3 regions of the Proteus sp. fly-1089 genome follow, and region 2 is predicted to be linked to each of the others. Evidence: riboswitches for the same ligand, from Rfam matches in the RefSeq annotation. Region 2 holds a riboswitch; each other region holds the start of a gene.
What was found. A riboswitch is a leader RNA that binds a small molecule or an ion and turns the genes downstream of it on or off. The one in region 2 is predicted to bind thiamine pyrophosphate.
Positions count from the first base shown of each region.

Region 1: another riboswitch for thiamine pyrophosphate. It lies ahead of thiD (bifunctional hydroxymethylpyrimidine kinase/phosphomethylpyrimidine kinase); the one in region 2 lies ahead of thiC (phosphomethylpyrimidine synthase ThiC).
Region 3: another riboswitch for thiamine pyrophosphate. It lies ahead of thiB (thiamine ABC transporter substrate binding subunit); the one in region 2 lies ahead of thiC (phosphomethylpyrimidine synthase ThiC).

Region 1 covers NZ_JBEETS010000001.1:1,129,580-1,134,650, reverse strand. The annotation lists gene pagP (lipid IV(A) palmitoyltransferase PagP) at 1-539, opposite strand, end outside; gene ABN080_RS05260 (hypothetical protein) at 1,152-1,796, opposite strand; TPP riboswitch at 2,113-2,201, shown strand; gene thiD (bifunctional hydroxymethylpyrimidine kinase/phosphomethylpyrimidine kinase) at 2,253-3,050, shown strand; gene fbaB (class I fructose-bisphosphate aldolase) at 3,106-4,155, opposite strand; gene yegS (lipid kinase YegS) at 4,205-5,071, opposite strand, start outside.
Region 2 covers NZ_JBEETS010000011.1:17,754-22,824, reverse strand. The annotation lists gene nudC (NAD(+) diphosphatase) at 73-858, opposite strand; gene ABN080_RS17760 (HAD family hydrolase) at 1,006-1,686, shown strand; TPP riboswitch at 1,731-1,853, shown strand; gene thiC (phosphomethylpyrimidine synthase ThiC) at 1,984-3,936, shown strand; gene thiE (thiamine phosphate synthase) at 3,920-4,567, shown strand; gene ABN080_RS17745 (HesA/MoeB/ThiF family protein) at 4,561-5,071, shown strand, end outside.
Region 3 covers NZ_JBEETS010000009.1:98,028-103,098, forward strand. The annotation lists gene thiQ (thiamine ABC transporter ATP-binding protein ThiQ) at 1-167, opposite strand, end outside; gene thiP (thiamine/thiamine pyrophosphate ABC transporter permease ThiP) at 160-1,740, opposite strand; gene thiB (thiamine ABC transporter substrate binding subunit) at 1,740-2,753, opposite strand; TPP riboswitch at 2,819-2,910, opposite strand; gene rppH (RNA pyrophosphohydrolase) at 3,023-3,553, shown strand; gene ptsP (phosphoenolpyruvate--protein phosphotransferase) at 3,562-5,071, shown strand, end outside.

The DNA.
Region 1 (5,071 bases), on a different contig from region 2:
ACTAACGGTAAAGGCAGTGGCATAGGAATATAGTTATATTCATGGCGAGCAGTAATACTTAGTGTAAATCCTGCGCCCATTCGGAAACCGTCTTTATCACCGGGATACCACATTTTCTCAAAACCATAGCCCATAATAGGTTGTACACGGTTATTTGAGTCCATAAATGCCATTGCATAAAGAGAATGCCAATCACCATCACTGTCATAACGATATTTCCCCATACCAAAACCCCAAGGGGTTTCGTTATAGCGATCCGTTTTTTCTTTATCGTAAGTAAAACGGTTATGCCAAGTCCAAACAGGTAAATAGTAGTTATATTGGTCGTTATCCCAAGTTTGATTGATATTACGTTTGAATTTCCCCCAATAACTCTCTTCGCTATTAGATTGAGATACATTATTGGTAGTTTGATGATTTTCTGTAGTAATAATCTGATGTGGGATTGAATTATTTTCAGAAGCGGAAGCAGTTGTTGTTAACGCAAGCGAAAACAACGTAGTTGCTAATACGCTAGGGTGAAAATAGGTTGAAAACATAATATAACTCCGAGTACGGCATTGCTATGATTCTGGTGATGACAAATAAACGTTACTAATAGTGTTATTTAATCGACAAGTATTTAAGATAAGAGGTATCTGAAACTTTACTTCTTAACTAAAATCTTAAGGGATAAGAATCGGTTATAAAGAAAATAAACAAGTTTGTTGTATTTATGAATGTGTTTGTTTGAGGCATTCAATATTGTTATCTTTTAATGGTAACGTATTGTTTTTAATTTAAAATTAAGTTTTTATTAGATTGCTAATAAATAGCTGATAAATAAGGTTAAAGAGAAATAATTTTAGGTTGGTTATTTTCAACAGCAAAATCCCATAAAATAGCTATTTTTATGACTTAATGAAAATATTGAGATAAATTTAATATCAATAACATTAGGTTATAAAAAGAGATTAATTTCCAGCGGATAATAGAGTAACGAATAAGAAGAGTTAAATAAAAAAAGAAAAAAACAGAGGTTGGTTTATAAAACGTTTAGTTTTAAGCGTTAACAACAGGAGTGTAGTTTGTTTTTTATACAGATAATCCTATGTTGAGAGAGTGCAAATTAAAGAATTGTTGCTTACACACTCTCAACGTGAAGAAAGCATTTATTGAGATAATTTTTCTTGGCTAATAACAAGGAGCCGGTGAGTATGAGTATCACGATCCTTACCCCAGCAGAAAGCGTCCCAGTTTTCATAAAGATCATCAGTATCTTTCACTACTGTTAGAAGGCGGTTTTCTTCTGTTCCATCTGAAATATAAACATTAAGGTGAGCAGTAAAAGCCCAATCAATCATTGTTTCCCAAAAACGCTTACCTGCACCGGTTTGCTCTTCATCAGAAACAACAATGTTGTATGTTTTAAGTAAATAACTAAAGAAGTGTCTAGGGAGATATCTTGTCGCAATATCATGTTCTTCAGAAACAGTTCGCCATACTTTAACTTGGGTACATGTTGTTTTGCTAAATATAATGTCTTTGCGAAAAATAAGTTCTACAAGATAAACTGTTTCAGGTGCATTGGTAGTTGAAATTAAACGATATTGATTGCGTTTTAAAGATTTAACAAAACGATACCCATTAGGGATGCTATATTCTGGTAATACAAAGTCTTCCACACCTTTTTCAAGGAATTCTTTTGTATGATCAATATTTCTAGAGTGAATTTTCAACTTTACATTAAAATCTGCATCAGGAATAAGATAAGGCATTGATTGTCCATTATTCTGTTGCGATGGTTCATTTTTCATTTAGCCCCTCCGCATTGTGTGATTGTCCAAAAATGCATTATAAATACCTCATCTAGCAGATAATATATCGATTGTCGTTAAAATGAACAAAATAATTTATTTTATTCTTATTATTTAAATATATCTGAAATATATTCCTTAAATTGATGTGTAATGCAATAGAAGCCATCGGCTTAGTATTTATTATATACAACCTTAGCTGATTTATCTTACTGAATCACAAATCTCAACAATAGAGAATCTATAGCTCGAGATGAGCTATCAAACTAGCATCTTTATCTTGAGCATGCGATACTCCTTATCGCCTGAATTTACAGGCTTTGGCTCGGGGCGCCTTATGGCTGAGATGAACCCGTATAACCTGATCTGGATAATGCCAGCGTAGGGAAGTCAAGGTAACTCTGCTGATTAACAGAGCCCGACTTTTCTGTAACTGGTGAAAGGAGGAGTTAATCAGTGAGATTCAATGCATTGTCTATCGCAGGCACCGATCCTAGTGGTGGTGCAGGTATTCAGGCCGATCTGAAAACATTTTCCGCACTGGGTGTATATGGCACAACCGTAATGACGGCACTGGTTGCCCAAAATACCTGTGGTGTCCGTAGTGTCTATGATTTATCCCCTGATTTTGTTGCAGCTCAATTAGATGCTGTCTTGTCTGATGTTCGAATTGATAGTGCCAAAATTGGCATGCTCTCTAATGCCTCAATTATTGATGTGGTTTGCGACAAGCTTCAACAATATGCCATTCCTTTTGTTGTACTTGATACGGTTATGATTGCAAAAAGTGGCGATCCTCTATTACAGCCTGATGCGGTTAATAAAATGATCCGTCAGCTTTTACCGTTGGTAGATTTGATCACTCCTAATTTACCCGAAGCAGCTGCACTGCTAGGTTGTGAAGTCGCTCAAGATGAAATAACGATGAAGCAACAAGGTTATGCATTGCTAAAGCAAGGATGCAAAGCCGTGTTAATGAAAGGAGGGCATTTAACAGAAGATGAAAGCCCTGATTGGTTATTTACTCAAGATGGCGAGTGGCGATTTACCTCAAAACGCGTTAATACGAAAAATACCCACGGTACAGGATGCACGCTTTCAGCCGCTTTAGCCGCTATTCGTCCTCAAGTCTCTAATTGGCAAACTTGTGTTGAGCAAGCAAAAGCCTATTTACAACAAGCGCTAGAACATGCGGATAGTTTAGAGGTTGGGCAAGGTTTTGGCCCAGTGCACCATTTTCATCGCTGGTGGTGATACTAAAAGCCCCTCAATAAAAGGGGCTTTATCGTCAAATCTATCAGTTAAGCAATTAAGCAATAGTGACAGATTTATCCAAATAAACATCTTGTACTGCATTAATCAGGGCAACGCCATCTTTCATTGATTTTTTGAACGCTTTACGACCTAAGATCAATCCCATACCACCAGCACGTTTATTAATAACAGCGGTGCGGACCGCATCTTCAAGGTCATTATTACCAGAAGCCCCACCAGAGTTAATTAATCCTGCGCGCCCCATATAGCAGTTTGCTAATTGGTAGCGAACTAAATCAATTGGGTTTTCAGTCGTGAGTTTCGTGTAAACGCGCTCATCAGTATGACCAAAACCAATCGCTTTAAAGCCACCGTTATTTTCAGCCATTTTTTGTTTAACGATATCAGCACCAATAGTCGCCGCTAAATGGTTTGCCTGCCCCGTTAAATCTGCACTTGCATGGTAATCTACACCATCTTTTTTGAACGCTGGGTTGCGTAAATAAGCCCATAATACAGTGACCATACCCAATTCATGAGCACGTTCAAAGGCCATTGAAATTTCTTCAATTTGGCGACGGCTTTCTTGTGAACCAAAGTAAATGGTCGCACCCACTGCAACAGCACCCATTTCAAACGCTTGTTCTACACTGGCATACAGAGTTTGGTCATATTGCGCTGGGTAGCTTAAGGTTTCATTGTGGTTTAATTTCACAAGAAAAGGAATTTTGTGTGCATAGCGACGAGAAACAGAAGCAAGAACACCATAAGTAGAGGCAACACAGTTACAACCTGCTTCAATCGCCAACTCAACAATATTTTTTGGATCAAAATAGAGAGGGTTTGCTGCGAAAGAGGCCGCCGCTGAGTGCTCAACACCTTGGTCAACAGGTAGAATAGACAGATAACCCGTTCCCGCTAAACGCCCGTGATTAAACAGGGTTTGCATTGAACGTAACACGCTATTAGGGCGATTATTATCAATCATTACACGATCAACAAAGTCAGAACCTGGCAGGTAGAGATTTTCGCTCGGGATGGTTTGGCAACGATGGTCTAATAATGATTTTGCATCAGCACCTAACAAACTTACTATATCAGTCATTACATACTCCAGTTCATGATGAGATGAGAGTGATTGTCATTTATCTACATTAAGATAACAAGTCACATTGAGGCGGTAACCGGCAGTGGATCGCTTCAGGTAACACAATAAATTCAAATTTATTCCCTAAAAGGGGTTCTCCATCTAAATTAAACACCATTTCATGAGAAGCACTAATGTTTACCCAGCGACTTTCTCGCTCAATTATCTTGTCATTTTTCTTGCTATCAAACATGCTGTTTAAAATAGAGGGGAGAAGTTCGTGAGCTTCAACAATGGTGATATTGAGTTTATTGTCATTAATTAAGGCTTCAGAGCATAATTTCTGTCCGCCACCAGCTTGGCGGCCATTACCGATAGCTAGAATAAGAGACTCGCCTTCCCAATGGAAATTTTCAGCTTCAATAGTGCAATAATCAGCTTTTAAAGAGTCGATACTTAAAAGACCATTAATAAAATAGGCAGCTCCACCTAATGCTGATTTTAATGCCTCAGGAGTCTCGGTTGTGATTTTGGTTCCAAAACCGCCTGATGCCATATTGATAAAATAGTGCGTCTTGTTCACTGAGATAACATCAATGGGAACAGCTCGACCTTTAACTGCTAAATTAAGTGCATTTTCCATATCACGAGGGATTTGTGCGCTGGTGGCAAAATCATTTGCTGTGCCTAATGGAATAATGCCCAGTGTTGGTAAAGATGAGGGTGAAAGATGAATTAATTCAGAAACAACGCTATTAATCGTTCCATCTCCTCCTGCTGCAATCACCGTTTCTGCTTGTATATCTATAGCTTCTTGTACAAAACGGCGTATATCACTGGATTCCCAAGTTACTCTTACTTGGAGGTTAAAACCTTCGTTACGTAATTGGTAAACTGCTTTTCTCAATGCGCTGTTGTTAGTGCTTTTTCCATT
Region 2 (5,071 bases):
AGTAATAGGGCCGCAAAATAGCATGCATTGTAACATGCTGGAAAAATAACTGTTGGCTGACAACGCCTTTATTTAGTTCTTTTCTTTATCTTGTCTAATATTCGCTATCGTATCTTCTATCAAGCGTCGCGCAATAGTATCTGGAGGTGGGATCTGTGGTAGCTGATCGTAACGATACCAAGCCGCACTGGTTAATTCTGAAGGATCATGGCGCAACTCTCCTCCATCATAATCAGCCAAAAAACCCATCATTAAAGAATGAGGGAATGGCCAAGGTTGAGATGATACGTAACGAATATTACGAATACGAATATTGCTTTCTTCAAACACTTCGCGAGCGACGGCTTCTTCTAAGGTTTCACCAACCTCCACAAAACCAGCGAGCACAGTATAAAGAGGGGAATGTTTATGCCTAACATGATGTGCGAGTAAAATCTTATCTTCATGCCGAATACCTACAATAATACAAGGGGCAATTTGTGGGTAATAGCGTTCATGGCAGTTATCGCATAAACAAGCCCATTCGCTCTCACTATGGCGCATTTTAGAACCACAATAACCACAAAAACGATGAGAACGATAAAACTCTGCTAACTGAACACCGCGACCCACGAGTTTAAATAAATTCTCATCTTGTGAGGCGATAAGCCTCGGCGAACACATGTCGTTATCCATTTTTCCATGAATAAGCCAAACAGTTTCACCCTGCCACTCACCAACAATTTTGGCCTGTTGACCAACTAAATCCCAATCCTTTGCAAAACCAAAAGGGAGTTCACCTTTAGGTAACCACACTCGCCCACCAAGGCTGACTGTCCACCAGCCTTTCTCTGATCCCGCTAACGTATATAAATGCATAATGATAAATCTATCCAAAATAATGATATAGAATTAAGGATACTCTCTTTAGTAAGACCCACTCAATGTATTATGATTATTCTCTCTAATTTATTAACATTCAAAAAGGATTTTCATAAGTTTTACTTATAATAAAGGAATGCTAAAATGACAGATAAAACCAAAAATAAAATTGCGATTTTTGATTTAGATGAAACGCTTTTAGCAGATGATTCTAGTCGTTTATGGACACGTTATTTATGGGATAAAAAAATAGTCACCGATCCTCATTTCCTAAAACTAGATGAACAGATGATTGCTGATTATTACGCTGAAAATCTGGATATAAATCAATATCTTTATCAACATTTATCTTACTTTAAACATCATAATATAAACAAAATAAATCATTGGGTTAATGACTTTACTAAAACAAAAATTCAGCCATTACTTTACCCTGAAGGAATGTCAATAATTACACAATATCGACAGCAAAATATTCCTGTTATAATTATTTCAGCAACAATGTCTTTTCTCGTTCATGCTATCGCAAAACAACTCAATGCAGATATTTCAATGGGCATTGATATGCAAATTAAAGATAATTATTACACTGGATATATTGAAGGTATACCTACATTTCGAGAAGGAAAGGTTGATCATCTAAATCGGTGGAAAGAAGCTAATAATATTAATAATACTTATATTTATTTCTACACTGACTCTATTAATGACCTCCCATTGTGTTATCAAGCTGATAACGTCACAGTTATCAATCCAGATCAACAATTAGCTCAAATTTCACAAATGAAAAACTGGAAACAGCAACATTGGGATTTAAATAAATAACCCATGTCGGACTTGTAGTTTTCAAAATCTTTCATATACTGGACTTCTTCTTGTCGGAGTGCCTAGTGTTTATAAGGCTATTATAAACACAGGCTGAGACCGTTAATTCGGGATCCGCGGAACCTGATCGGGTTAATACCCGCGAAGGGAACAAGAGTGATTCGACCTTTTGATAGCTTCATCCCGTATGTTTTTTATACGCCTATCTGTCGATACTCCCTGCGACCTCCAGACAAGCATTTTTCTCAATATTCACCCAACAGGCTACAGCCTGCATGATATTTATTAGGAAATGCTATGTCCAAAAATCAAACTTTATCTATTAAAGATATTACGCCAACCGCCAATAAACAGCGTCCAAGAAAAGCACAGCGAGATGCTGCTCAGGAGTTTATTAGTACTATTCAAGGAGTTAGCTTTCCCAATTCAAAACGTATTTACCTTGAAGGCTCTCGTACCAATATTCAAGTACCAATGCGTGAGATCCAGCTTGATAAAACATTAATAGGTGGATCAAAAGAAAACCCTATTTTTGAAGATAATGAACCTGTTCCGGTATATGACACTTCTGGCCCTTATGGCGATCCAGCTTCTCAACTCGACGTTAATCTTGGATTAAAAAAAATTCGCCAATCATGGATTGATGAGCGTAATGATACTGAAGCACTTTCACTCTTAAGCTCTGATTTCACACAACAACGCCTTTCTGATGCCGGATTAGAGCATCTACGTTTTCCGTTAAAACCCAACCCTAAAAAAGCCCTAAAGAGTAAAAGTGTGACGCAATTGCATTATGCTCGAAAAGGTATTATCACACCTGAAATGGAGTTTATTGCTATTCGTGAAAATATGGGCCGTGAACGTATTCGAAGCAAAGTATTACGCCAACAACATGCAGGCTTTAGCTTTGGTGCTCATCTCCCTGACAATATTACTCCTGAATTTGTACGCCAAGAAGTTGCAGCTGGTCGAGCCATTATTCCCGCCAATATTAACCACCCAGAATCAGAGCCGATGATTATTGGTCGTAATTTCTTAGTGAAAGTGAATGCCAATATCGGAAATTCTTCTGTAACGTCTTCAATTGAAGAAGAAGTTGAAAAGCTAATTTGGTCTACACGTTGGGGGGCAGATACCGTAATGGATCTCTCAACAGGCCGTTACATTCATGAAACGCGTGAGTGGATCATTCGCAATAGCCCTGTTCCTATCGGCACAGTTCCAATCTATCAAGCACTTGAGAAAGTTAACGGTATTGCAGAAGATCTCACTTGGGAAATGTTCCGCGATACTTTACTTGAGCAAGCAGAGCAAGGTGTTGATTACTTTACTATTCATGCAGGTGTATTGTTACGTTATGTTCCGATGACCGCAAAACGCCTAACGGGTATTGTCTCTCGTGGTGGTTCGATAATGGCGAAATGGTGTTTATCACATCACAAAGAAAATTTCCTCTACGAACATTTCCGTGAAATCTGCGAAATTTGTACCGCTTATGATGTTTCCCTTTCATTGGGCGATGGGCTAAGACCTGGCTCTATCCAAGATGCAAACGATGAAGCACAATTTGCTGAGTTACATACTTTAGGTGAACTAACAAAAATCGCATGGGAATATGACGTGCAAGTCATGATTGAAGGCCCCGGTCACGTTCCAATGCAGATGATACGTCGCAATATGACAGAAGAGCTAGAGCATTGTCATGAAGCTCCCTTTTATACATTAGGCCCTCTCACAACAGATATTGCACCGGGTTACGATCATTTTACTTCAGGTATTGGTGCAGCAATGATTGGCTGGTTTGGTTGTGCTATGCTCTGTTATGTCACCCCGAAAGAACACCTAGGCTTACCAAATAAAGACGATGTAAAACAAGGCTTAATTACTTATAAAATTGCGGCTCATGCTGCCGATTTAGCCAAAGGGCATCCTGGTGCTCAAATCCGTGATAATGCTATGTCAAAAGCGCGTTTTGAATTTAGATGGGAAGATCAATTCAATTTAGCGCTTGATCCTGAAACAGCACGCCAATATCACGATGAAACCCTTCCTCAAGCATCAGGAAAAGTGGCTCACTTTTGCTCAATGTGTGGTCCTAAATTCTGTTCAATGAAGATAACGCAAGAAGTACGTGATTATGCGGCAGGTATGGAACAAATGTCTCAGGCCTTTAAAGAGCATGGGAATGAGCTATACCACAGCGCCGAAATCGCTCGTATTGAGGTGACTGAAAATGAACAAATCCTCTAATACACCTTTTGCATCCACAGAAAAAAAACTTGGGCTTTACCCCGTTGTTGATTCTATTGAATGGATAGAACGCCTATTAAAAACAGGTGTTACCACTCTTCAATTGCGTATAAAAGATAAACAGCCAAAAGACGTTGAAAAAGAGATCATCGAAGCAATAAAACTAGGTAAACAATATCACGCAAGACTGTTTATCAATGATTATTGGCAACTCGCCATTAATCATCAGGCTTATGGTGTTCATCTTGGTCAAGAAGATCTCGATGTTGCTGATCTTGATGCCATTAAACAAGCCGGATTACGACTGGGTATTTCTACTCACGACGAGGCGGAACTACAAAGAGCGAAGATGTTACACCCATCTTACATCGCATTAGGGCATATATTTCCAACCACAACGAAAGATATGCCATCTAAACCTCAAGGTTTGAAGGCGCTCAAACATCAAGTAGAACAGACACCTGATTTTCCCACTGTTGCTATTGGTGGGATCTCGCTAGAGAGAGTCTCTGATGTGGTTGCAACAGGCGTGGGGAGTGTTGCTTTAGTCAGTGCAATAACAAAAGCATCTGATTGGCAAAAAGTAACTCGTAAATTATTAGAATTAGTTGAAGGAAAATCGTCATGCTAAATGATAATGATTTTATGCGTTATAGCCGACAAGTGATGTTAGAAGATATTGGTATCGAGGGCCAAAACAAACTTCAACAAGCAAAGGTACTGATTGTCGGGCTTGGTGGGTTAGGTTCTCCAGCATCAATGTATCTCGCGGGGGCAGGTATTGGTGAGCTTATTTTAGTTGATGATGATGAATTACATATTTCTAATCTACAGCGCCAAATTCTTTATCGCACTCAAGATATCCCTGATGCGAAATCAGAGGTTGCAAAGCAGGCTTTGCTCGCCTTAAATCCGGATATAAAAGTGACTTCTTATAAACAACGTATTAATGATGATTCATTACTTAAATTAGTTAAAGAAGTTGATTTAGTTTTAGATTGCACAGATAACATGCCTACACGCCAAGCCATTAATCGTGCGTGTGTTGCACAACAAATTCCACTTATTAGTGGTAGTGCCGTAGGGTTTAGTGGCCAACTTATGGTGTTTGAACCTCCTTTTATTCATGGTTGTT
Region 3 (5,071 bases), on a different contig from region 2:
AGGGTTCCTTTTTCTGAAGGTAAAAATCCAGCAATTAAACTGAGTAAGGTACTTTTTCCCGCGCCACTTGGGCCTAATACGGCGATACGCTCACCGGTGTTTACCGCTAAATTAAACACAAGGTGTTGGTGTTCATAGGTATAAGCAAGGTGCTCTAATTTAATCATGAGATTTTCCTGCCAATCGTTCTATTAGGCTAAAAAGAGAGAAGCAAAGTAGCAATAAGATCATGGCTGTGACAGCACCATCTTGCGTGTGATAAGCCCCAATTTGCTGATAAAGATAGAAAGGAAGTGTTCTAAATGTTTCATTACCAAATAGAGCAACAATACCAAAATCACCAATAGAAATAACACAAGCAAAAGCAAGTGCTTGTGAAATTGGCTTTCTTAATGCTTGTAACTCTACCCAACGAAGTCTATTGATACCCTGAATATTAAGCGATTGGCATAAAAGGCCATAACGTGAAGCAATATCATTCATTGGATTTTCGAGCACTTTTAAAGCATAAGGAATGGCAATTAATGCGTTGGTTAAAATCACTAATATATATGGTGATTCAGGGAGTCCAGTTGTATTGTTTAATAACAAGAAAAAGCCTGTTGCCAATACAATGCCCGGCATTGCCAGAATAATCAATCCACTCATTTCCATAGCCTGCCCCGCTTTTTTAAAGTGACGTAGGCGAAGTTCTCGGCTACTCCATAGCAACATCATTGTTAATACAACGCAAACAATACCCGCACCAACCGCTATAATGAGAGATGTTGTAAAAGCCTGCCAAAGTATGGGTTGTTGTATCACTCGTATTAATTCGCTGTTAAGACCATCTGTTATCACCGCTAAAATAGGGGGCACTAAAAAAAGGATCGCGAGCGTAATAATTAGAGTATCAGTTATTTTGCTAAAGAGGGGATCATTGGGATCACGCCAATGCTGTTTTTGACTATCTCCGACAAAGAGTGTTCCTTTAAGTTTTTGACTAATTAGCACCAAACCTAAACAGCAAAAAAGCTGAATAAGGGCTAAAAGAGCCGCTCTATGCAAATCGTAGTCATAACTTAATGCTTGATAAATTGCTAGCTCAACGGTTGTTGCCGCTGGGCCTCCACCTAACGCTAGTACAGTGGCGAAGCTTGCAAAGCAGAGCATAAAAATCAGTGACGCTGTGGGAAGTATTTGTCGCCATAAATAGGGAAATTCTAGAAAGCGAAAACGTTGCCAGCCATTCATGCCTAATTGTGAGGCTAATTGGCGTTGTTCTGGCGAGATACTTTCGAGAGCTTGTAATAGCATTCGGGTTGCTAATGGCATATTGAAAAAAACATGTGCCAATAAAATGCCTTGTAAACCATAAGGGGTAAATTGGTAATTAATCCCCAGCCATTCACAAATTTGAGCAATCCAACCGACTCTTCCATAAACAGTTAAAATACCAAAAAGTGCCACTAAAACGGGTAACACAAGGCTCATGGCACATAAACGTAAGAAAAGTGTTCTACCTTTAAATTGGCGTCGATAAAGTGCTTTAGCGAGCCAAATGGCAGGTAATATTGAAAATAAGGCAGATAAAAAGGCTTGCCAGAAAGCAAAGCGCACGACATGCCATAAATAGTCATCAGCAAAAATAGAGGATAATTCACCACTTGGCGCATTAAACCATAATGCACCAAATGACAATAAAGCCACAATAAGCAGTAAACCCGAGGCACATAGCCCCGGGATAAGCCATCTTCCCATTAGCGACTAACCGCAGATTGCCAATTACGCGTCCATGTTTGACGCTCTTTAGCGACAACATCTGCATCAAATTGCAATGATTTTTCTGGTTTAGGCATCACAGAATAGACATCGGGTAACGGCATATCTATTACGGGGTACATCCAATTGGTGGTGGGAATAGTTTCTTGGAAAGCTGGGGTTAGCATAAATTGCATAAATTGCTGAGCTAATTCAGGTTGTTTACTCGATTTGAGTTTTGCAGCAACCTCGACTTGTAAATAGTGTCCGTCAGAGAAAATAGCTGCCGCATAGTTATCTTTTTTATCCGCTAAAATGTGATAACCCGGAGATGAAGTATAACTTAGCACAAAATCACCTTCACCCTTTAAGAATAAGCCATAAGACTCACTCCAACCTTTTGTTACAGTAAGGGTTTTCTCAGATAACTTCTTCCATTGAGAGGCGGTATTTTCAGGATAAAGTGATTGCATCCATAGCATTAAGCCTAAGCCTGGTGTGCTGGTACGAGGGTCTTGATACAGTATTTTCCACTTTTCTTGGCTATTTAGTAGCTCATCCATACTTTTGGGCGGGTTAGCAATACGGTTTTTATCATAAATAAACGCAAAGTAGCCGTAATCATAAGGCACAAAGGTATCGTCAGTCCATTTTTCAGGTAAGGCGAGTTTTGATGTATCGATATTACTTGGCGCAAAAAGCCCGGTTTCTTTAGCCGCGTGTATCAGATTGTTATCTAAACCTAAAATAATGTCAGCTTTACTTTTGCTACCTTCCATACGTAATCGATTAAGCAAAGAAACACCATCAGAAAGGGCAACAAGCTTTAATTCACAATCACACTGTTGCTCAAATGCTTTTTTAATGGCAGGTCCTGGGCCCCAATCTGCGGTAAATGAGTCATAGGTATAAACAGTTAGTGTCGGTTTTTGTGCTTGGGCTTGTGTTGAAAAAGCACTTATTACACCCAGTGCACCCAGTAGGAAAGTAAAACGAAGCGATTTAGTTAACACGTTTAGTTCCTCAGTAAAAAGTCAGGTAGGATCTGAGGAGTGAGGACCGCAAATCATGAAATATTGCATTATCCTGACTCAAATCCCTACGCCAGTATTAGCTGGATCAGGTTCCACGGGTTTTTCTCAGCCTAACAAGGCACCCCGTTGAGACTTTCCCATTGTAGATAAATACACACGTTGTGCAAAGTCTGTTGATAGAGGTTTACCGTTTGTGGGTAGTATGAAACAATGAGTTATCTTTCAAATTTGGTTATTGAGGTAGTCTAGTGATCGATGATGATGGCTACCGCCCGAATGTAGGGATTGTAATTTGTAATCGGCAAGGGCAAGTGCTTTGGGCTCGTCGCTATGGGCAACATTCATGGCAGTTTCCTCAAGGGGGAATTAATCCTGGAGAATCGCCAGAGCAGGCAATGTACCGAGAGTTGTTCGAAGAAGTTGGGTTAAGTCGCAAGGATGTTAAAATTCTTGCCTCCACACGTAACTGGTTACGTTACAAGTTACCGAAACGTTTGGTGCGTTGGGATACAAAACCTGTTTGTATTGGACAAAAACAGCGTTGGTTCCTTTTGCAGTTAACAAGTAATGATAAGGACATTAACGTTCAACAAAGCAAAACGCCAGAATTTGATGGCTGGCGTTGGGTGAGTTACTGGTATCCTGTTCGACAAGTCGTCTCTTTTAAGCGTGATGTTTATCGTCGTGTAATGAAAGAGTTCGCACCAGTAGTCATGCCATTGCAAGAACAAGTGTCTTTACCTCGTCCATCGTATGGATATCGGCGTAAAAGGTATTAGATAACACTATGCTGACACGTTTGCGAGAAATTGTAGAAAAAGTGGCTATGGCAGCAGGACTTCCAGAAGCGCTTGAACTCTTAGTCAAGGAAACGTGTCAGGCAATGCACACGGATGTGTGTTCTATTTATCTTGCTGATAAGCAACGTAGTTGTTTTTATCTAATGGCCACAAAAGGGCTTAAAAAACCCAGAGGACGAGCTGTTAGCCTCTCTTTTGATGAAGGCGTTGTTGGTGAAGTTGGACGCCTTTCTGAGCTTATCAATCTTGCGGATATTCGTGAGCACCCTAGTTTTAAATACCTTCCTCAAGTAAAAGAAGACGATCTGCGCGCTTTCCTTGGTGTGCCTATTGTTTATCGTCGTCAACTTCTTGGTGTTTTAGTTGTTCAACAAAAAGAGCGTCGCTTATTTAACGAGAGCGAGGAGTCTTTTATGGTGACGCTAGCAACACAATTAGGTGCAACGTTATCGCAAGTACAAACGAAAGGACTTTTTGGACAATATCGTCAAAGTCGCATTAAAGCATTATCCATTTCTACGGGCGTGGTTATGGCGTATGGCTGGCAAGAAGTCTCGCAACCTATCCTTGAGAATGTATTTAAAGCCAGTGCTCTGGATATAAAAGCAGAACTCAATCGACTTACCATGGCTTTAGAAGATGCTACAGCAGAATGTCGCCGTTTTAGTAAGCGTTTTATGGCGAATGCACAAAAAGAGAGTGCTGCCATTTTTGATCTCTACTCGCATTTACTTAATGATCCCCAACTTAAACACAAAATGACAGCGATTATCACTCAAGGATATGTCGCAGAATGGGCTGTAAAAGTGGTTGTTGAGAAAGTTTCGGCACAATTTTCTAGCTTGAAAGATGGCTACATGCGAGAAAGAGCCTCTGATCTAAAAGCATTAGGACGGCGTTTATTATTTCATTTAGATGATGAGGTAAGTTCAACCAATATTTGGCCTGAGCGCTTTATTTTGGTGGCAGATGAATTAAGCGCAAGTTTATTGGCTGAATTACCTGAACAACAACTTGCAGGTGTGATTGTGCGAGATGGTGCAACACACTCACATTCTGCGATCCTTGTTAGAGCAATGGGAATTCCTGCGATTATGGGTGCGGATATTCAACCTGAGCTTTTACATAATCGCATGCTTATTCTTGATGGTTATCGTGGCGAGATATTTATTGAACCAGAGCCTTTTATAGCCCAAGAATATAAACAGATTATTGATGAAGAGAGCGTATTAAGTCAGATTGCAGAAGAACAACTAGAGCAGCAAGCTGTTCTCAAAAATGGTGAATCGGTTAGCGTTCAATTGAATGCAGGATTAAATATTAAATACGAGCAACGTATTAGCATGGGAATAGACGGTGTTGGTTTATATCGGACAGAAATTCCTTTTATGCTACAAAGCGGTTTCCCATCAGAAGATGAACAAAAAAACCGCTACCGTGAAATACTCTCTTTTTTCCCCGATAAACCCGTTGTGTTACGTGCATTAGATGTGGGTG